One region of the Aurantimonas sp. C2-5-R2 genome, then DNA from elsewhere that is predicted to be linked to it. Evidence: predicted binding sites of a transcription regulator. Region 1 holds the regulator's gene; each other region holds the start of a gene.
What was found. The regulator LexA, encoded in region 1, represses DNA repair genes until DNA is damaged. The targets are predictions, from matches to a motif close to TGTTCNNNNTGTGTTCNG.
Positions count from the first base shown of each region.

Region 2: the regulator LexA is predicted to act here: its motif matches at 1,211-1,228, upstream of VQ044_RS00675 (putative DNA modification/repair radical SAM protein).
Region 3: the regulator LexA is predicted to act here: its motif matches at 1,003-1,020, upstream of def (peptide deformylase).

Region 1 covers NZ_JAZHLJ010000055.1:12,249-19,563, reverse strand. The annotation lists gene VQ044_RS18405 (peptidyl-prolyl cis-trans isomerase) at 203-2,092, shown strand; gene trpD (anthranilate phosphoribosyltransferase) at 2,089-3,120, shown strand; gene trpC (indole-3-glycerol phosphate synthase TrpC) at 3,117-3,932, shown strand; gene moaC (cyclic pyranopterin monophosphate synthase MoaC) at 3,929-4,426, shown strand; gene VQ044_RS18385 (molybdopterin molybdotransferase MoeA) at 4,423-5,661, shown strand; gene lexA (transcriptional repressor LexA) at 5,705-6,436, shown strand; tRNA gene VQ044_RS18375 (tRNA-Ser) at 6,698-6,787, shown strand.
Region 2 covers NZ_JAZHLJ010000001.1:128,405-135,719, reverse strand. The annotation lists gene VQ044_RS00685 (xanthine dehydrogenase family protein molybdopterin-binding subunit) at 1-115, shown strand, start outside; gene VQ044_RS00680 (FAD binding domain-containing protein) at 260-1,069, shown strand; gene VQ044_RS00675 (putative DNA modification/repair radical SAM protein) at 1,242-2,489, shown strand; gene VQ044_RS00670 (DUF4238 domain-containing protein) at 2,516-3,544, shown strand; gene VQ044_RS00665 (UdgX family uracil-DNA binding protein) at 3,554-5,029, shown strand; gene VQ044_RS00660 (DUF2474 family protein) at 5,030-5,167, opposite strand; gene cydB (cytochrome d ubiquinol oxidase subunit II) at 5,164-6,162, opposite strand; gene VQ044_RS00650 (cytochrome ubiquinol oxidase subunit I) at 6,173-7,315, opposite strand, start outside.
Region 3 covers NZ_JAZHLJ010000039.1:29,925-37,239, reverse strand. The annotation lists gene VQ044_RS15860 (DNA recombination protein RmuC) at 1-970, opposite strand, end outside; gene def (peptide deformylase) at 1,118-1,633, shown strand; gene fmt (methionyl-tRNA formyltransferase) at 1,641-2,600, shown strand; gene truA (tRNA pseudouridine(38-40) synthase TruA) at 2,600-3,379, shown strand; gene VQ044_RS15840 (hypothetical protein) at 3,390-4,025, opposite strand; gene dapE (succinyl-diaminopimelate desuccinylase) at 3,985-5,175, opposite strand; gene VQ044_RS15830 (lytic transglycosylase domain-containing protein) at 5,352-6,329, shown strand; gene VQ044_RS15825 (phosphodiester glycosidase family protein) at 6,337-7,107, opposite strand; gene dapD (2,3,4,5-tetrahydropyridine-2,6-dicarboxylate N-succinyltransferase) at 7,255-7,315, opposite strand, start outside.

The DNA.
Region 1 (7,315 bases):
CTCCCTGGAGCGGTGCGCGGAGGGCGCGGACCTGATGGCGCATACCTATCATCGTCGGTCGGCAATATGCGAGGGAGCCGAGAAATCAATCGTCCAGCCTGCTTGCGCCCGCCCCGCGCTGTTTCCTATTAAGGCCTGAGAACGATGGATGCCCTGCTTCGCTTCGCCGCCGCGAAAGTCGAGCGGGCGAAGGGAGACGACGATGCTCAATACACTGCGAGGCAGCATTTCCGGGTGGACCGCGAAGATCCTCCTTGCCCTGCTCGTCGTCAGCTTCGCCGCCTGGGGTATTGGCGACGTATTTCGCGGCGATACGGCGACGACGGTGCTGACAGCTGGCAAGACCGAGGTTTCGCTGGAGGATTACGCTCTGGCCTACAACCGAGCCCAAGCCCGTCTGACCCAGCAGATCGGCCGCCGTCCGACCGCGGAAGAGTCCCAATTGTTCGGCATCGACCAAGGCGTCCTCAGCCAGCTCGTCGCCGGCGCCATGCTCGACGAACAGGGTCGTCGCATCGGCCTTGGCCTGTCGGAGGAGCGTCTGGCGCGTCTGATCGCGGACGACCCCTCGTTTCAGGACGCCTCGGGAAATTTCTCGCGCAATGCGTTTCAGGCGGTCCTTTCCAACGCCCGTATCCGGGAGCGCGACTATATCCGCAGCCAGGAAGACGCCGCCATTCGCAGCCAGATCGTCGAGGCGATTTCGCAGGGCGGCAATACGCCAGTAACGTTCGAAACGGCGCTGGGCCTCTACAATGGCGAGCGCCGGACGGTCGATTATATCAGCATGTCCCCCTCGACGGTGCCACCGGTCGCCGATGCGTCGGACGACGTGCTGACGGCCTATTTCGAGGAGAACAAGGCGAAATACGCCGCGCCCGAATATCGCTCCCTCGCGTACGCCACGCTGACGCCGGAAGTGCTGAGTGATCCGGCGACGATCACCGACGAGCAGGTGAAGGCGGACTACGAGCAGAGCAAGGAGCGCTATACCACACCGGAGCGGCGCCAGGTCCAGCAGATCGTCTTCGCCGACAAGGCTGCCGCCGACACAGCCAAGGCCAAGCTGGACGGCGGTGCCAGCTTCGAAGAGGTCGCCAAGCAGGCCGGACGGACCGTCGAAGACACCGACCTCGGCTTGGTATCCAAATCTGAAATTCCCGACGCGAAGATCTCCGACGCGGCGTTTTCCCTGGGCGAAGGGGCGATATCAGACGTTGTGGCCGGCGCCTTCGGCCCGGCGATCCTGCGCGTTTCAAAAATCCAGCCGGTGGGTGTGAGTCCGCTCGACGAGGTCTCGGACGAGATTCGCAAGGCTCTGGCGCTCGTCGCGGCGAACGACACCGCCGCAAGCGCCTACAATGCCTTCGAGGATACGCGCGCCGGTGGCGCCAGCTTCGCCGAGGCGGCCAAGGCCGCGGGCATTGCGGCCGAAACCGTTCCGGCGGTCGACAGCCAGGGCAACGGTCCCGACGGCGCGCCGGTAGCGGAGCTTCCGGCGGCGAAGGAGCTTCTGGCCGGCGCCTTCGAGACCGAGCCGGGATTCGACAATGTGCCGATCAACTTCGAATCGAACAGCTATGTCTTCTACGACGTCGTCAGTATCGACCCGGCGCGCGACCGCACATTCGACGAAGCACGCGACCGCGTGCTCGCCGACTGGAAAAACGATGAGACCCAGCGACTCTTGAGCGAAAAAGCCAATGCCTTGAAGGCCGAACTCGAGAGCGGCAAGAGCATGGACGACGTGGCGGCGGAAGCGGGCCTGCGCAAGCAGACGGCGGCGTCGATCACGCGTCAGTCCGGCGCGGCCGTTCTGGGTCAGGTCGGCGTCGCCGCGGCGTTCTCCGGTGGCGATGGAACGATCACCACGGCGCGCGGCCGCGAGTCGGGCTCACAGGTTGTCCTGAAGGTTACCGAAATCGCCCCTCCCGCCGATCCGGCCGCGAACGTCGCGGCGGAGGAGCGCCAGCAGTTGAAGGGTATCTTCGAAAACGATCTCCTGCAGAGCTACGTGACACTCCTGCAAAACGACACGCCGCTCAGCGTCAGTCCGGCCGCCATCGAAAACGCCAAGGCGATCGTCCGGTGAGCCAAAGTCTGAAACCTTTCATCGCCAAGGTCGCGGACGGTCAGTCCCTGACGCGATCCGAGGCGGAGGCCGCCTTCGCGGTGATGATGTCCGGCGAAGCGACGCCCTCGCAGATCGGCGGCTTCCTGATGGCGCTCCGCGTGCGCGGCGAGACCGTCGACGAGATGGCGGGTGCCGTCTCGGTCATGCGCGCCAACATGTCGCGGGTCGCGGCGCCGCCGGACGCCATCGACATCGTCGGCACTGGCGGCGATCACGCCGGCACGCTGAACGTTTCGACATGCTCGGCCCTCGTCCTCGCCGGGTGCGGTCTCGTCGTCGCCAAGCACGGCAACCGGGCCCTGTCCTCGAAATCAGGTGCGGCGGACGTGCTGGCCGCGCTCGGGGTCGACGTTGACCTGAAGCCGGATGCGATCTCGCGGGTGCTCGCCGATGCCGGCCTCTGCTTCATGTTCGCTCCGACGCATCACGCCGCGATGCGCTTCGTTGGTCCCAGCCGGGTCGAGCTCGGCACCCGGACGATCTTCAACCTGCTCGGACCGATGTCGAACCCGGCGGGCGTGAAGAAGCTGCTGGTTGGAGTGTTCTCGCCACAATGGCTGCTGCCGCTTGCGGAGACGCTGCGCGAATTGGGGACCGAATCCGCCTGGGTCGTGCATGGTGACGGGCTCGACGAAATGACCGTTTCGGGGACGACCGCGGTTGCTGCCCTCCATGACGGCGAGATCCGCACCTTCAGCGTCGAGCCGGAGGACGCCGGGTTGCGGCGTTTGCCCCTTGCCGAAATCAAGGGCGGGGACGCGGCGGCAAACGCCGCGGCGCTGACCGCAGTGCTCGGCGGCGCGAAAAACGCCTACCGCGACATCGTCTTGCTCAATAGTGCCGGCGCCCTGATGATGGCCGGCAAGGCTGAGGATATTCGCGGCGGCGTCGCAATGGCAGCCGATGCGATCGACAGCGGCCTGGCGCGTGCCGCCCTGGAGCGCCTGGCGGCAGCAACGCGCAAGTTCGGCGAGGCGTCCGCATGAGTGACATCCTTGAGCGAATCGAAGCCTACAAGCGCGACGAGATCGCCGCTGCCAAACAGCGCATGCCGCTCGCCGATCTCGAAGCCACGATCGATCCCTCGGATGCGCCGAGAGGATTTGCGGCGGCGATCCGGGCTCGGCACGCCGAGGGTCGGCTAGCACTCATCGCGGAAGTGAAGAAGGCCAGTCCCTCGAAGGGCGTGATCCGCGAGGATTTCGATCCGCCTGCTCTCGCTGCGGCGTATGAGCGCGGGGGCGCGACATGCCTCAGCGTCCTCACCGATACGCCCTCGTTTCAGGGTGCGCCCGCCTATCTGACGGCGGCTCGTGCGGCGACCGCGCTGCCGGCGCTGCGCAAGGATTTCCTGTTCGACACCTATCAGGTGGCCGAAGCGCGCGCCTGGGGCGCGGACGCGATTCTGATCATCATGGCCGCCGTCGACGATACGCTGGCGCGCGATCTGGAATCTGCCGCCGAGCACTACGGCCTCGACATCCTGGTCGAGATCCATGACGAAGCCGAAGCCGAGCGTGCGCTGAAGCTCCGCACGCCGCTGATCGGCATCAACAATCGCAATTTGCGGACCTTCGAGACCAGCCTGGCGACGGCCGAGAGACTGGCGGCGCTGGTGCCGGACGACCGGATTCTCGTCGGCGAAAGCGGCATCTTCACCCATGCCGACTGCCTGCGCCTCGCCGATCGGGGCATCCGCACCGTCCTCGTCGGAGAAAGCCTAATGCGCCAAGCCGATGTGGAGGCGGCGACGCGCGTGCTGCTCGGCGCGACCCGCCAATTGGGGGCCTTGTCATGACCGACACCAAGCAATCCGGGCTCACCCATCTCGACGCGGCTGGCGCTGCCTCGATGGTCGATGTCGGCGACAAGGCCGACAGCGTTCGGGTCGCAGAAGCCGAGGGTTTCGTCGCCATGCAGCCGGCGACGCTGGACCTGATTCTCGCCGGCGAGGCCAAGAAGGGCGACGTCATCGGCATTGCGCGGATCGCTGGAATCATGGCGGCCAAGCGGACGCACGAACTGATTCCGCTTTGCCATCCGCTGATGCTTGAGAAGATTGGCGTCGAGATAACGCCGGATGCGACCCTGCCCGGTCTGCGCGTCACGGCGTTGGCCAAGGTCAGCGGCAAGACCGGCGTCGAAATGGAGGCGCTCACGGCGGTCTCCGTCGCTTGTCTGACGATCTACGACATGGCCAAGGCGGTGGATCGCTCGATGCGGGTGTCCGGCATCCGGCTGCTGTCGAAGTCCGGCGGCCGTTCCGGCGACTTCACGGCGGCCGGGTCATGAGTCTGCTTCCCGTCGAGGAAGCCTATCGACGATTGGTGGGGAGTGCGGTGCCCCTCACCCGCACCGAGCAGTTGCCGTTACTGCAAGCGGCCGGACGCCTCCTGGCCGAGGACGTCCTGGCCCGCCGCACCCAGCCATCCTTCGATGCCTCGGCCATGGACGGCTACGCCGTCCGGGCTGAGGACGCGCAGTCGCCGTTCGAGGCCCTGCGGGTCGTCGGCGAATCCGCCGCCGGGCGCGCCTTCGACGGTAAGGTGGGAATCGGTGAAGCGGTGCGAATCTTCACCGGGGCACCAGTGCCGCATGGCGCGAATGCGATCCTGATCCAGGAAGACGCCCGCGTTGAGGTCGACGGCACCGTGCGGCCGACGGTTTCGCTTGAACCCGGCCAATTCATCCGGGCAGCCGGTATCGATTTCGCTGCGGGCGAGACGTTGTTGACCCGCGGCGCCCTGCTCACGCCCGGCGCCATCGCGCTTGCGGCAAGCTGCGGCTACCCCGCGCTGACGGTGCTGGCGCGGCCGAAGGTGGCCATCCTCGCAACCGGCGACGAACTCGTGCTGCCCGGCGAGCCGCTCGGTCCCTCGCAGTTGGTCGCCTCCAACCCGTTCGGCGTCGCGGCGATGGTGGTAGCGGCCGGCGGCGATGCGATCGACTGCGGGATCGCTGGCGACGACGTCGCCACGATCGACGCGCGCCTGAGCGATTCCATCCGGGACCGGGCGGATGTCTTCGTCACGATCGGCGGGGCGTCGGTTGGCGATCACGATCTGGTCGGCAAGGTGTTCGCCAACCGCGGCGTCGGACTCGACTTCTGGAAGGTCGCGATGCGCCCCGGCAAGCCATTGATGGCGGGGCGGCTCGGCGATCTGACGATCGTCGGACTGCCGGGCAATCCGGCCTCCTCCATGGTCGCGGCGAGGTTGTTCCTGGTTCCATTGGTGCGCCGGTTGGCAGGCCTTCCCGATCGCCAGCTCTACCGGCATGGGCTGCTCGGTGCGCCGATGCCTGAAAATGGCCTGCGGACCGACTTCGTCCGGTCGCGGCTGGAGGTTCGAGAAGACGGCGTCATCCGGGTCATTCCGCTGCCCCGCCAGGATTCCTCCCTCCTGTCCACCTACGCGCAGGCCGACGCGCTGCTCGTGCGGGCTCCTTCGGCGGCTCCGGCCAGTGCGGGCGAGGCTTGCCGCTACGTTGTGCTCGACGAATGGAAGGGTCTTGCGGAACACAACTAGAACAGATAGGTTTGTTCAGGTTTTGTTTTAGGGAGTCGCCTCGATGCTGACACGCAAGCAGCACGACCTTTTGTCGTTCATTCACGAACGGCTGAGGGATAGCGGGGTGCCTCCCTCCTTCGACGAGATGAAGGACGCGCTGGAGCTTCGCTCAAAATCCGGCATTCATCGCCTGATTACCGCGCTTGAGGAGCGGGGCTTCATTCGGCGCCTGCCCAATCGCGCGCGAGCGCTGGAGATCCTCAAGCTGCCCGAAGCGATGCAGAAGGACCGCCCTGCCCCCGTCGGCCACGCCGGGTTTACGCCGAGCGTGATCGAAGGAAGCCGCGACGCGGCACGCAAGACGTCTGAGCCGATTTCCCGACGCGCGACGACGAGACCGCCTGAACCGGCCACAGTCTCGATTCCGGTCATGGGCCGGATCGCGGCGGGCGTTCCCATTTCGGCGATCCAGCACACCACCCATTCCCTCGCCGTGCCGCCGGATATGCTTGGCGGCGGCGAGCATTATGCGCTGGAAGTCAAGGGCGATTCGATGATCGAAGCCGGAATCCTCGACGGCGACACGGTGGTGATTCGCCGCGCCGACACGGCGACGCCCGGGGAGATCGTTGTCGCGCTGGTCGACGAGGAGGAAGCGACGCTGAAGCGGTTTCGCCGGCGCGGCAATACGATTGCGCTGGAGGCTGCCAATCCGGCTTATGAAACGCGGATCTTCGGCTCCGAGCGGGTCAAGGTTCAGGGCCGGCTGGTCGGGCTCATCCGCAAATACTGAAGGCCGGACCGACAGTTGGCAACCGATCCCGCGGAGCCAACTTTTCGACCTGTGCCAGCTGCTGCTTGAGCCGCGAACCAGGCCGCGCCGCGCAGAGCCGTGACGGCGCCGCGAAGGAAGCGCGTGTGGATCGTTCCCGGGTCGGGGCGAGGTTTCGCGGTGTCCGGTTTGAATGGCCGCGGGGTGCCTTTCGATCATGTTCACCGGGTTTTCTTCTTGCCTCCCTTGCACCGGGCCCGTCGCGCAGGTATCTGCGTCCTCGGAGAGGTGGCCGAGTGGTCGAAGGCGCTCCCCTGCTAAGGGAGTATACGGGAGACCGTATCGAGGGTTCGAATCCCTTCCTCTCCGCCACTTCAGAACAGAACCGGGCACGCCGTGCGTGGCCGATTTTACGCCGGATGCGGCGGCGAGCGTTCTGAGCAAATCTCCCTTCGATCCCATGATGCGCACTTCGCCTTCAGCGACCTCGACCCTTTGGGCCAGCGCCCGCAGGTGATCGCGGCGATAGCCGCCTCCGTCGAGGCGCATCCGCTCCCTGGCCGTTTGGGCGAACTTGCGGACCATCTGCGGCGTAATCGCCTTCTGGCCTGAGCTTTCCAACAGGGCCTGCGCGCGGTCGGCATCGGCTCTCGCCTGATCGCGAATCGCCTTGAGGCCGGTGATGCGGTCCTTCAGCGCCGGATCGTCCAGATCAGCCACGCCCGATTCGATGGCGTCATACAGCCGCTTCAGCCGCAGATCGGTTTCAGCGGCGCGTTTGTTCAGTTCAGCGATATGTTCGCGGCGGCGGTCAGAACGGTCCTGACGGCGGTCGAGGACGGTGGCGAGGACCTGTTCCAGCCGCTCGGGTTGAAGCAGGCGCTTCTCCAGATGATCCGC
Region 2 (7,315 bases), on a different contig from region 1:
GATCGGCTCGCCGCCGGCGGTGATCAACGCCATTACCGACGCGATCGGCAACAACGATCTGAGCATGCCGGCGACGCCGCAAAAGGTCTGGAAGGCGCTCAACGCGGTCGCCTGACCGAGCAGAACAAACCGCCCGGTGGCCGCGAAAAAGGGCCGCCGGGAGAATTTTAGGGGCTGCCTTGCCCCGTTTCGATCCGAACCATCGCGCCGCGCGGTCCTTCCGCGATTTCCGGACCCGGCGCCAGAGGGAGCAGAACCGATGTACGAGACCACTTATCACCGCCCCACGTCGATCGACGAGGCCGTCAAGCTGGTCGGTGAATCCGGCGGCGAGGGAAAATTCCTCTCTGGCGGCATGACGTTGATCGCGACCATGAAGCAGCGGCTCGCCGCGCCGAGCGACCTTGTCGATCTGCGCCATATCGCCGAACTCAAGGGCATTACGGTCAACGGCAAGTCGATCAGGATCGGCGGCGGCATGACCCATGGCGAGATCGCCGCCCATGACGGGCTGAAAGCCGCCTGCCATGGCTTCGCCGATCTCGCCGGCCTGATCGGCGATATCGCGGTGCGCCACATGGGCACGATCGGCGGCTCGGTGGCGAATAACGATCCGGCGGCGGATTATCCCGCCGCCCTGAAAGCGCTCGGTGGGACGATCCATACCAATAGGCGCGAGATCGCGGCCGATGACTTTTTCCTCGGCCTGTTCGAGACGGCGCTGGAGGAGAACGAGATCGTCACGGCGGTGTCCTTCGAGGCGCCGGACCAATGCGCCTACGAGAAGTTCCGCAACCCGGCCTCGCGCTATGCCATGTGCGGCGTCTTCGTCGCCAAGCGCGGCGGCGAGGTGAAGGTCGGCATCACCGGTGCCAGCATGGGCGGCGCCTTCCGCTGGGAAGCCGCTGAACAGGCGCTGTCATCGAACTTCGACGGCTCGGCCGTGGACGGGCTGTCGGTCGACGAGGGCGACATGCTGTCGGACCTGCACGGCACGTCGGCCTATCGCGCCAACCTCGTCAAGGTCGTCACCAAGCGGGCAGTGAACAAGGCCAAATCCGCGAGCTGACAGACGCAGGGCGTCAGACTGAAGGTCGGTCGGCTGGACAAGAACGTCTGGCCGGCCTTTTCGTCTCATGGACGCGGTCCACAGCCGCGTGATCGAACCTGCGACACTGGGTCTCGCCGAGAAATCCGGAAATTTGCTGGCGAGAACATTCCATGAACGCTATATCCGCGTCATGGCCAAGACGACACTGTTAGACAAGCTCGCGATCCTCTCCGACGCCGCCAAATACGACGCTTCCTGCGCGTCCAGCGGTTCGACTCGGCGCGATTCCTCGCGGACGAAGGGCATCGGCTCGACCGAGGGTTCGGGCATCTGCCATGCATATGCACCGGACGGACGGTGCATTTCGCTGCTGAAAATCCTGATGACCAATTTTTGTGTCTATGACTGCGTCTATTGCGTCAACCGCTCGTCCTCCAACGTCGCCCGCGCCCGTTTCACGGTCGAGGAAGTCGTCACGCTGACGATGGAGTTCTACAAGCGCAATTACATCGAGGGCCTGTTCCTGTCCTCCGGCATCATCCGCAACTCCGACTATACGATGGAGGAGATGGTACGGATCGCCAGAAAGCTGCGGCTGGAGGAGAATTTCGCCGGCTACATCCATTTGAAAACGATCCCCGACGCATCGCCCGCGCTGATCGAGGCGGCGGGGCTCTTCGCCGACCGCCTGTCGATCAATATCGAGTTGCCGACCGACCTGACCCTGGAGGCACTCGCGCCGGAAAAGAAGCCGCGCGACATTCGCCGCTCGATGGGCCATCTCCGGGCCAAGATCGAGGAACACAAGGGCGAGAAAAAGGACCGGGCGAAGCCACAGCGCTTCGCGCCGGGCGGCCAGTCGACTCAGATGATCATCGGCGCCGACGGTTCCGATGACGATGCCATCCTCGGCCGGTCGGAGAATCTCTACGGCAATTACCGCCTCAAACGGGTCTATTACTCCGCCTTCTCACCGATCCCCGACGCCTCCAGTCGGCTGCCGCTCGCCCCGCCGCCGCTGATGCGCGAACACCGCCTGTATCAGGCCGACTGGCTGATGCGCTTTTACGGCTTCGACCGGGGCGAGATCGTTTCCGGCGGCGAAGGCGGGATGCTGGATCTCGCCGTCGATCCAAAGCTCGCCTGGGCGTTGAAGCACCGCGATCGGTTCCCGGTCGACGTCAATCGCGCCGACCGGGAACTGCTGTTGCGCGTGCCGGGTTTTGGAACTCGCGCGGTCAACCGCATCCTGTCGACCCGCCGCCATCGCACACTCAGGCTCGACGATGTTGCCCGGCTCTGCCAGTCGATCGCCAAGGTCCGGCCCTTCGTTACCGCCCTCGACTGGTCGCCGGGCGCGGCGACGGACAGCGAAGGCCTGCGCGCCACCTTCCTGCCGACGGGGGGACAACGAGCCCAACTGGAGCTGTTTAAATAATGCAATGCGCTCGATAGGTATAGATTTTGGAACAAAAACAACATCATTATATCCCGAAATGCTACTCGAAAAATTTTACGAGCGTAGAGGACGATCTGTGTTTAAGAGATATTTGGAATAATAAAAATTACGCTCAAAAACCTGAGAAAGCGTTGCGGCAACAGTACATGTACTCGCAGCCGGTGCACGCAGAGCGTCGGTTTGATAACATCATCGAAAACTTTTTTTCGCAGGAAATAGAAACTGGATGGCCGTCTCTCGTAGATGCAATCAGAAATCGCAATAATATCAAGAAGGAAAATTGGGGAAATCTAATACAGTTTATGATTGCAACACATGTGCGTGTTCCAAATCGAATGAAAGCGATTATCGAAGCTTTACGCCAATGTGTGGTTCGAGCATCCGAATCCATTTCGGATGCAGCAACGGCAGATGTGAATGCGGAGTTCAGGAAAATTTATCCTTCTCCTGGAGATGACGCGAGCTTATCCAATCTCATTCGTAGTGGAAGAATCGCCGTAAATATCGATCCGCATCGCGCAGTATCCTCTTTACCGTATATTATAAAAAATCTTGATTCATTTATCAATATTGGAGAAAATCCCAGATTTTTGCATAACAGATCGAATGTCGATTTTATATCATCAGACAATCCTGTTGTATTCCATAATCGAACTAACGCGATCGAGAAAATCGTTCCATTCTCGTATTCGACAACCGAATCATGGGAGTTGATATTTCCTATCACGTCGAAGGTTGCATTATTCATGCAATCGGATTCTTCAATTAGGGACCAACACCGCGAGACATTTAGTGCAAAGACAGTTCAACGGATTAACACGAAAGTTGCGTTATATGCTGATCGGCATATTTTCGCTTCGTCGGCGAGCCATTTTCCAGAATGGCGAGAAAATTTGCAACAATGCCCCATACCGAAAGCAGACGAATGTTTGACCGAGGACGGGCTTGTATATCGATTGAAATACGAGTGGGGCGCGCCGTTGGAGGGACGGGAAAATTGGGAATACGATTTCAACCGAAGTGAGAGCCGATAGGTCCTCTGGATGCATAGTGCCATCCTTTCCTTCCCTGCGGATTTCGACGGTTGGCGCAAAGCCGCCCGCACGGCGCTGGCGCTCGGCATTCCGCCCGATGCGTTGAGCTTCGTCGTCGACGATGAAGCACCCGGCCTGTTCGCCGAGCCCTTGCCCGAAGCGCCCGCCGACGCCGCGCAACCGACGGTTCCAAAGGCCTTTCCTGACCTCTCCCGCAAGCTGCTCTGCCACGCCGATTCCGATCGGTTCGTCTTCGCCTACCGGCTGCTGTGGCGGCTGCAGACGGAAAAGAAGCTGCTCGAGATCGCGTCGGACCCGGATGTCCTGCGCGCCACCGCCATGGAGAAGGCGGTGCGGCGCGACAGCCACAAGATGAAGGCCTTCGTCCGCTTTCGCGAGGTCGAGGACGGCGAGGGCGGCAAGCACTACGTCGCCTGGTTCGAGCCGTTCCACCACGTGGTCGAACTGACTGCGCCGTTCTTCGCCCGGCGTTTCGCCGGCATGGTCTGGACGATCATGACTCCCGAGCGCTCGGTCCACTGGGATGGCGCGGAATTGGTATTTCTGCCGGGGGCGACCAAGGACATGCGTCCCAAGGACGACGACATGGAAGCGCTGTGGCTGACCTATTACGCCTCGATCTTCAACCCCGCGCGGCTGAAGGTGAAGGCGATGCAGGCGGAAATGCCCAAGAAATACTGGGCCAACATGCCGGAGACGGCGCTGATCAAGCAGCTTGTCGCGGGCGCCGATGCGGCGGCGCGTCGGATGATCGCAACCGCGCCGACCCTGCCGAGTTTCTCCCATGAGCGACGGATGGAGCGCGAGCAGATGGCGAAGACGAGCACAGCGCCCGATCACGCAGCGGGCGATGCGCGACCCGACAGCATCCGCGCGGCGCGCGCGGCGGCAAAGTCCTGCAAGGCTTGCCCCCTCTGGGAGCCGGCGACCCAGACGGTATTCGGCCAGGGACCGGACAATGCGCCGGTGATCTTCGTCGGCGAGCAGCCGGGCGACCAGGAGGATTTGGCCGGCGAGCCCTTCGTCGGCCCGGCCGGGAAGGTGTTCGATCAGGCGCTCGCCGCAGCCGGCATCGACCGGCGGCAGGCCTATGTCACCAACGCGGTGAAGCACTTCAAGTTCGTGCCGCGCGGCAAGCGTCGCATCCATGCCAAGCCCAATGCCGGCGAGGTGAAAGCCTGCCGCTGGTGGCTGGATCTGGAACGCGAGCTGATCAAGCCGAAGTTGATCGTCGCCCTCGGCGCCACAGCGGCGCAGGCCGTGCTCGGCAGATCGGTGACCATTCGCGACGCCCGCTCGCGATTGATCGACCTCGACGAGGCGACCAAGCTGCTGGTCACCATCCACCCGTCCTATATCCTGCGGCTTCCCGACGAGGCGGTGCGGGCGCGCGAGAGCGAAGCGTTCGACGCCGACATGGCGATGGTGCTGGACTTCCTGCCGGAACTGAAGCTGGCGGCCTGATCAGCCGATCAGCACACTGCGGATCATCAAGCCCACGAGGCCCACCGCCGCGACGCCGCCGAGCCACAAGAGGACGAACCAGCCGATCCGCTTCCACAGCGGTCCGTCATCGCCGGCCCCGCCTCGGGCGCGGCTCAATGGTAGCCCTCGCCGGGGCGGACCTTGCCGCGGAACACCCAATAGGCATAGCCGGTATAGATCAGGATCATCGGGATCAGCACCGATGCGCCGACCAGCAGGAATTCCATCGAGGCATCCGGCGCGGCGGCCTCCCAGATGGTGACGTCAGGTGGAATGATGTTCGGGTAGAAGCTGATGCCGAGCCCGGCGAAGGCGAGCAGGAAGAGCGCCAGTGCGGACAGGAAAGGCCGCACGTCCTTGCCGGCGGCGAGCGACTGCAACAGGCTGAAGGCGGCGATGGCGGTGAGGATCGGCACCGGCGCCACATAGAGGATCTGCGGGAAAGCGAACCAGCGCAGGTAGAACTCCTCCTTCAAAAACGGCATCCACAGGCTGACCGCGCCCATCAGCAACAGCGTGCCGACCCCAGCGAAAAAGGCATAACGGCGCGCGATGTCGCGCAATTCCCCGTCGGTCTTCATCACCAGCCAGGTTGCGCCGAGCAGCGTGTAGCCGATGACGACGGCGCCACCGGTCATCAGCGAAAACGGCGTCAGCCAGTCGAACCAGCCGCCGGCATAGGCGCGGCCGGACACCTCGATGCCTTGGACCAGAGTGCCAAGGGCGATGCCCTGGCTGAGCGCCGCGACGAAGGAGCCGAAAAAGAACGAGACGTCCCAGAGCCAGCGGCCGCGCACGGTCTTGAACCGGTATTCGAAGGCGACGCCCCGGAAGATCAGCGCCAGCAGCATGGCGATGATCGGCGCATAGATCGCCGGCATGATGATCGCGTAGGCCAGCGGAAACACCGCGAACAGGCCGCCGCCGCCCAGAATCAGCCAGGTCTCGTTGCCGTCCCAGATCGGCGCGACGGTGTTCATCGCCGTGTCCCGGTTCTCGGTCCGGCCGAGGAGGGGAAACAGAATGCCGGTACCGAGGTCGAATCCGTCGAGAATGACATAGGCGATCACGGCGAAGGCGATGAGAAATGCCCAGAGAATCGCAAGGTCCATCGTCGTCTCCCTATTCGGCCGGATCTGCGGCGACTTCGCCTTCCAGACGCCCGGAGGACGCCAGCCCGGCGGTCCGGGTCGGGTGATCCAGCGTCTCTTCCTCGAAGGGTGTCGGGGGCTTCGACATCAGCCGCAGGATGTAGAAGGTGCCGGCGCCGAACAGCAGGAAATAGACGATGATGAAAGCCAGGAGCGACGCGCCGACGGCCTCCGCAGCGATCGGGGACACACTGTCCGCCGTTCGCAGGAGACCGTAGACGGTGAAGGGCTGTCGGCCGACCTCGGTGGTGATCCAGCCGGCGATGACGGCGACGAAGCCCATCGGCCCCATGGCGATCATCGCCCGCTGCAGCCAGGGACTTTCGTAGATCGAGCCGAAAACCCGGCGAAAGAGGGACCACAGCCCGATCCCCAGCATGGCGAAGCCGATGCCCACCATGATCCGGAACGACCAGAACACCACGGTCGCATTCGGCCAATCCTCGCGCGGGAAGGCGTCGAGCCCCTTCACCGTGCCATCGAGCGAGCGTGTGAGGATGAGCGATCCGAGATAGGGGATATTGACGGCGTAATTGGTCCGCCCTTCCTCCATGTCGGGAATGCCGAACAGGGTCAGCGGCATCGGCCCGTCGACATTGGTCTCGAAATGGCCCTCCATGGCAGCGACCTTGGCCGGTTGATGCTCTAGCGTGTTGAGGCCGTGCTCGTCGCCGGCGATGATCTGAAGTGGGGCGACGACCATCGCCATCCACAGCGCCATCGAGAACATCAACCGGGCGCTGGCGTTGTAGCGGTCGCGCAGCAGATGAAATGCGCCGACCGCCCCGACGACGAAGGCGGTCGTCAGATATGCGGCCAGCACCATGTGGACCAGACGGTAGGGGAAGGATGGGTTGAAGACGATCGCCCACCAGTCCTCCGGCACGAACTGGCCGACGGCATTGATCCCGTAGCCGGTCGGCGTGTGCATCCAGGAATTGACCGACAGGATCCAGAAGGCCGAAAACACCGTGCCGAGTGCGACGACGAACGTGGCGGCGAAATGCAATCTTGCGCCGACCCGCTTCTGGCCGAACAGCATGATGCCGAGGAAGCCGGCCTCCAGGAAAAACGCCGACAGCACCTCATAGCCCATCATCGGACCGAGGATCGG
Region 3 (7,315 bases), on a different contig from region 1:
CTTGTTGGATACGGCCGGCCTCGGCGCGCATCCGCGCATCCTTGAGGATCGCCTGAACGACCTGGATCGACAACAGCAGCAGCGACGGCGACACGATGACGACCCGCGCCCGATAGGCTTTCTGGACGACGTCCTCGAACCGCTCATGCAGCTCGGCGAAGATCGTCTCCGACGGCACGAACAGGAACGCGGTATCCTGCGTCTCGCCGGGAATGAGGTACTTACCGGCGATCGCCTTGACGTGGACATCCATGTCGCGCCGCAGCCGGCTTGCGGCGAAGTCGCGGGCATCGTCGCTCTCGGCGTCGCGCAGCGCGCTGTAGGCCTCGAGCGGAAACTTCGCGTCGATAGCAAGCGAGGGCGCGCCGTTCGGCATGTTGATCAGGCAGTCGGGGCGCTTGCCGTTGGAAAGCGTTGCCTGGAAGGAATAGGCAGCGCTCGGCAGTGCGTCGGCCACGATCGCCTGCATCCGACCCTCCCCGAAGGCGCCGCGCGTCTGCTTGTTGGCAAGGATGTCCTGCAACCGGACCACCTCGCCGGCCAAATTCCGGATTTCGCCCTGGGCGCGATCGATCACCGCGAGGCGTTCGGACAGGGCGGACAGCGAGGCGTTGGTCGTTGTGGTGGTCTGGATGATCGACTGCCCGACGCGCGAGGTTAGTCCGTCGAAACGCTCGGCGAGGGTGCGGGTGAGGTCCGCTTGCCGGGCGCCGAAGATCTCGGCCATTGTCTGCATCCGGCCGGTGATTTCGGACTGGGATTTCAGCACCGCGTCCAGTCGATCGGACGATTCCGCCTCGCGGCTTTCCACCAGCTCCAGTGCCTCCCGCGCCGCGCGGCGGGCGCGCAGCCACAGGATGAGGAGGAGCAACAGCAGGCCCGCCAGAACCAGGGCAAAGACCGGGACTGCATGGCTGCCGATCGTGATGATGGGCGTCGTGAGAAGGGCGGCAAGAGCGTCGCTGTCCATGGTCCGACCCTAGATTCGATTCGTTAACGAATTGGACCAAAGCACGAACATTGCTGCGCTGGAAGTATCAACGGCGCATGGAAGCCCGTCCGCATGTCGGCACCGCACCGATTGACCGCGATTGTGTCAGCGATTACCTCAGCGGCCATGACGATCAAGCCTCTCATCATTCTGCCGGATCCGATCCTGCGCCAGACCTCCAAGCCCGTCGAAACGGTTGACGACCGCGTCAAGCGGCTGGCCGACAACATGCTGGACACGATGTACGACGCGCCCGGCATCGGGCTCGCGGCGATTCAGGTGGGCGAACCGCTTCGCCTGCTGGTGATCGACATCTCCAAGGAAGAGGAAGACAAGGCGCCGCAGGTGTTTCTGAATCCCGAGATTCTGGCCGAGTCCGATGCCCGCAATGTCTATGAGGAAGGTTGCCTGTCGATCCCTGACTATTATGCCGAGGTCGAGCGGTCCGCCGAGGTGACGGTCCGCTATCTCGGCCTCGACGGCAAGATGCACGAAGAGACGGCGGACGGCATCCTGGCCACCTGCCTCTTGCACGAGATCGACCATCTCAACGGCATCCTGTTCATCGACCACATCTCCAAGCTGAAGCGGGACATGGTGGTGAAGAAGTTCACCAAGGCGGCCCGCAAGGCCATCGCGTGAGCCGGCGATGACGCTGCGCGTCGTCTTCATGGGGACGCCCGCCTTCGCCGTCCCGACCTTGCGCGCCATCCACGCCGCCGAACATGACATCGCCGCCGTCTACACCCAGCCGCCGCGCAAGGCCGGGCGCCGGGGCCTGACATTGACCCCTTCGCCCATCCAGACCGAAGCCGAACGGCTGGGGCTGGACGTTCGCACACCCTTGAATTTCAAGGATGAGGCGGAGATTACGGCCTTCGCGACGCTGGAATCCGATGTCGCAATCGTCGTCGCCTATGGCCTGTTGCTGCCGCGTCCGATCCTCGACGCGCCACGCCACGGCTGTCTCAATGGTCACGGCTCGCTGCTGCCGCGCTGGCGCGGCGCCGCGCCGATCCAGCGGGCGATCGAGGCTGGCGACGCCGCCACCGGCATGATGGTGATGCGCATGGAACTCGGCCTCGACACCGGCCCGGTGGCGCTGACGGCCGAAACGCCGATTGGCGAGACCGAGACCGCTGGCGAGTTGCACGACCGGCTCGCGGCGATCTCGGCCGATCTGATGGCCGAGGCGCTGCAAAAGCTCGAAGCCGGCACCCTGACCTTCGAGGACCAGGACGCGATCGCCGCGCGGACAGGGCGTGCGCCGCTCTACGCCAGGAAGATCGACAAGGCCGAGGCGGCGCTCGACTTTGCCGGGGACGCCCGGCTGATCGCGGCCAAGAGCAACGCCTTCTCGCCGTTCCCGGGCGCCTGGACGACGATGTCGTTCGGCGGCAAGCCAGAGCGGGTGAAGATCCTGCGTGCTTCGCCCGAGACGGGCGCGGGCGTGCCGGGCACGGTGCTCGACGACCACCTGCTTGTTGCCTGTGGTTCGGGGGCGGTGCGCCTTCTCGAACTGCAACGCGCCGGCGGCAAGCCGATGGCCGCGGACGACCTCTTGCGGGGGTCGCCCGTGCCGGCCGGCAGCGTCGCCGGCTCCACCTGATGCCCCGATACAAGCTCACTATCGAGTACAACGGCAAGCCCTATTGCGGCTGGCAGCGCCAGACCAACGACCCCTCGGTGCAGGAGGCCGTCGAGACCGCCATTGCCGGTTTTTCCGGCGAGCCTGCTGTGCTGTTCGGCGCCGGGCGGACCGACGCCGGCGTTCATGCCACCGGGCAGGTCGCGCATCTCGATCTGTCGCGCGAATGGGACTGCGTCGTCATACGCGACGCGCTCAATGCCCATCTACGCCGCGAGGCCGTCGCGATCCTCGACGTCGAGCGCGTTGATGAGGATTTCGACGCCCGCTTTTCCGCCCGCAAGCGGCATTATCTCTACCGTATCTTCAACCGCCGGCCGCCGCCCGTGCTGCTCGCCGGCCAGGTCTGGTGGGTTTCCAAGCCGCTCGACGTCGACGCGATGCATCGCGCCGCCCAGCGCCTCGTCGGCACCCACGATTTCAACACCTTTCGCTCCGCCCATTGCCAGGCCAAGAACCCGATCCGCACGCTCGAACGCCTCGACATCGTCAAGGGACCCGGCGACGAGATCCACATCCACGCCATGGCCCAGTCGTTCCTGCACAACCAGATCCGCTCCTTCGCCGGAACGCTGAAGCTCGTCGGCGAATACCGCTGGAGCGAGGAAGACGTCGTCGCCGCGCTGAAATCGCGCGACCGCATCCGCTGCGGCCCGGTCGCGCCGGCCGACGGGCTGTATCTGACGCGGATCGAATATGGCACGGCGCCGAAGCGCACACTGCCGCCTTATCCGGGCTAATATGGCCTGATCAGATCAGCGGAATGCCGGTCAGGTCCATCACCGCGCCATAGCTGACCAGGGCGGAGACGATCATCAAAATGGTGACCGCCACGGCGCCGCCCAGATCCTTGCCGGTGGCAAAGAAGATCAGCCGCACGGTGAGCGCGATCGAGGCGATGGTGACCAGCGCGCCGAGCAACGCCGTTCCGCCGCCCATGCCGACCAAAAGCACGACCAGCCAATAGGGCGCGAACACCCAGGCGAGCATGGCGCCGCCCCAATTGGTGGCGACCACCAGCGGCACGATCTTGCGGGAATAGCCGATCGGCTTGGCGACCAGCATCAGGACGAGGATCGGCAGCACCCATGCGAGAACATCGGCCAAGGCGTGCGCGCCATAGACGGCGACCGGCCCCATGTCGGTGGCCCGGCCCTCGCCCTGGACCGATTCGAACTCGATCCATGACAGCGCGATCGGCGGCAGCGCCACCACGATGGCCGAAAAGGACTGCCAGAAGCCATCGGCGGACAGATCGAGGCGCTTCAGCCCCTCGGCCCGGCCGGCCATCAGCAAGGCGGTGCCCGAGAAAAAGCGGACGATATCGTCGATGCTCGGCACCAGGTCAGGCGTGGGCGGCGAACCAGCGGGCGATGAAAGCTTCATAAATCCTCGTCAGTTCCTCGAGGTCGGACAGGGCCACCCGTTCATTGGCCATGTGCATAGTCTTGCCGACAAGACCAAATTCCACAACCGGGCAATAATCCTTGATGAAACGCGCGTCCGACGTTCCTCCCGATGTCGAGAGTTCCGGCTGACGCCCGGTGACATCCGCGACCGCGTCGATCAGCGACTGGGTCAAGGCGTCGTCCCGCGTCAGGAATGCTTCGGCCGGACGCTCGCGCCATACGATCTCGACCGCCGCCGCCTCGCGGCCGGGACGGAACCGCTGCGAAGCCGCGGCCGCTTCTATGCGCCGCGTCAGTTCCTCCTTGAGGCTCTCCGGCGTCCAGCGGTCGCTGAAGCGGACATTGAAGAACAGGCGCGCCCGCGCCGGAATGACGTTGACCGACGGATTACCGATGTCGATCGAGGTGATTTCGAGGTTGGAGGCCGGAAACTGCTCGGAGCCCGCGTCGAGCGGTTCGGCCATCAGCGCCTCGGCGATCGTAACGACCGCGCGCACCGGGTTGTCCGCCAAATGCGGATAGGCGACGTGGCCCTGCCGGCCGGTGACCCGCAGCTCGGCCGAGAGCGAGCCGCGCCGGCCCACCTTGATCATGTCGCCCAGTGCTTCGCGGTTGGTCGGCTCGCCGACGAGGCAGGCGTCGAAATCTTCGCCTCTCGCCTTGGCCCATTCCAAAAGCTTGGCCGTGCCGTTCACCGCCGGCCCCTCCTCGTCGCCGGTGATCAGTAGTGAGACCCGTCCCGCCGGGGCGCCGTGATGGACATGGCGCCCATAGGCAGCGACGAAAGCGGCGATGCCGCCCTTCATGTCGACCGCGCCGCGCCCGTAAAGCTCGCCATCGACGATCGCCGCCGAGAACGGGCCTTCCCGCCAATCGCTTATCTCGCCCGGCGGCACCACGTCGGTGTGCCCGGCAAAGACGAGATGCGGGCCGGACGCCCCGGCGCGGGCGAAGAGGTTTTCGACATCGGGCGTACCCTCACCGGAAAACACTGGGCGCTCGACCGCGAATCCAAGCGGCGTCAGCATGGCTTCGAGCGCGGCCAGCGCGCCGCCTTCGTCGGGGGTCACCGACGGGCAGCGGATCAGGCACGAGAGAATGTCGACGGGATCGGTCATCTTTGTCATGGCCGCGTCAGATAGACCAATTGATGCAGGCTCGCCACAGGCACGCGATAAGTCACCGTCACAGCTGCGGAAAATCGAGCAAAGAATGGTTTCGTCACCTTTCCGCCGCGAAGCGGACCAACGGACTGGGCGCGGCCGGTTTGTTGAGAGAAAAGTGCATGCGAGTGTTGGAGTTCATGATCCCAGCGACAAGGCGCGCCGTCACGGCGTCGACGTTCGCGATCGTCGCCATTGCGAGCCTTTCCGGTTGCGTCGCCGGCGGCTCGCCGCTGGCTACCGCCCTTGAGTCCGCACAGACCGATACGGCAACCGAGGCGGAGGTCGCCGCCCTTGCCACTGGAGTCGCCCCGTCCGACGGGGACGTGAAGATCGCGGCCCGCGAGGCGAAGCAAGCCACCGAGCGCGGCACGATCTCCGGCAGCGCCTCGCTCGACCGGATGATCGAAGAACACGCGCGCGAAAATGGTATCCCGCCGGCATTGGCCTATGCGGTCGTGCGCGTCGAAAGCCGCTACAATCCGAAGGCGCGCGGCGCCGGCGGCGTCTACGGCCTCAGTCAGATCAAGCCGGCGACGGCCCGCAGCATGGGCTTTTCCGGATCGGCCAACGCGCTCTTCGACCCGGACACCAACCTCACCTACGGCATGAAATATCTGAAGGGCGCCTGGGAACAGGGCGGCCGCGACGTCTGCAAGGCGTCGATGAAATACAAGGGCGGGCTGCGCACGACCCGCATGAGCGCCTCGGCCGCCCGCTACTGCTCCGCCGTCAAGGCGCATATGGCCGAGATCGTCAAACGGCGGCGGATGCCGGCTGTAGTCGAGGCGCCTGCCGAAGAGCCGGGCCTTATCGGAACGCTCGTCGCCGCCGTGACACCGTCGGAGGAGCCATCAACGTCTACGAAGACGAGGGTTCGTGCCGTTTCAGCCAAGCCTGTCCAGATAGCGGCGCCGAAGGAGGGGGCCGACCAGGTCGCTGTCGCCGCCGCGCCTGCCGCAGCGCCACGGGCCGAGAGCGCGGCGGCAACCGGCGGCCAGGCCGCGGTTTCAGAGGACGGTGAGGCCAAGGGCGGCCGCATCGCCGCCGCTGACGCAACGGTGGTCGCGGACGACGCCGCGCTCGCCGATCGCATGGCCGGCACCGCCGACAAATAGCGTCGGGTCAGTCGCGGTCGATGACGACCAGCATCGGCCCGAGCCGGTCGCGGCGGTAGTCGATGCCGGAACCGGGATAGTAGAGGCTCGACACCTTGCCGTCGAAGAACAGCGCATCGCGGCAGCCGAGCCGGTCCCGGAAGAACGTCGCGAAATCCCAGAAATTCACCGGCTTGCGGGACAGGACGAGGCGTACCGTCCGGCCGTCCTCGCTGGCGCAGACGCCGTTGCGAACGTAGCGGCTGTCGGAGCCGTCGATGAAACGGGGATGTAGCCGGCCGTCGATCAAGAGCATCGGCCCCGACTGTGTGGCGAGCTCCGGCGTGTGGTTGCCGGAGAGATAGCGCTCCGTATCGCGGACGTAAGCCTTGCCGTTCTCGATGAAGAACACCCCGTTCGGCTGCATCGAGAAATTGCCGCTACCGGTGCCGCGCACAGCCTGCTTCAGCACGCGCCCGTCCTGCACGGCGAGTCCCACCGCGCGGCGATCCTCGTGATACATGCCGGCGTTCATGATCAGCCGCACGCGCAGCTCGCCGACGCTCGCAGCGGCGCGCTCGAACGTCTCGTAAGGCTGTCCCGCCGCGTCCTCGGACCGCAGCATCACCGCGTAGCGGTCGAGCGGGACGTCGCAGACGATGTAATCGACGCCCCCGGCGGTTTCGGTCCGGCAGAGACCCTGATGGTCCGGCGGAATCGCCGGCGCCGGCTGCAACCAGCCGAACAGGCCGCCGAGCGCGGCGAGCGACAACGGCCAGAAGGATTGCAGTCTCGCCATCTCATCCTCGCTCAGGCCCGGGCTGATGCAGTCCGGCTAGTGCATCAGACTAAAAAGTGGAATCCGGTTTTGGATTATTCCGATGCTCAATCAAAATGTTAGAGCGTGCTTTGTGCGCCCGAACGGACGCACGGCACTCTACCCGCGTCAGTTGCGCAGCAGCTCGTTGATCGAGGTCTTCGAGCGCGTGCGCTCGTCGACCCGCTTG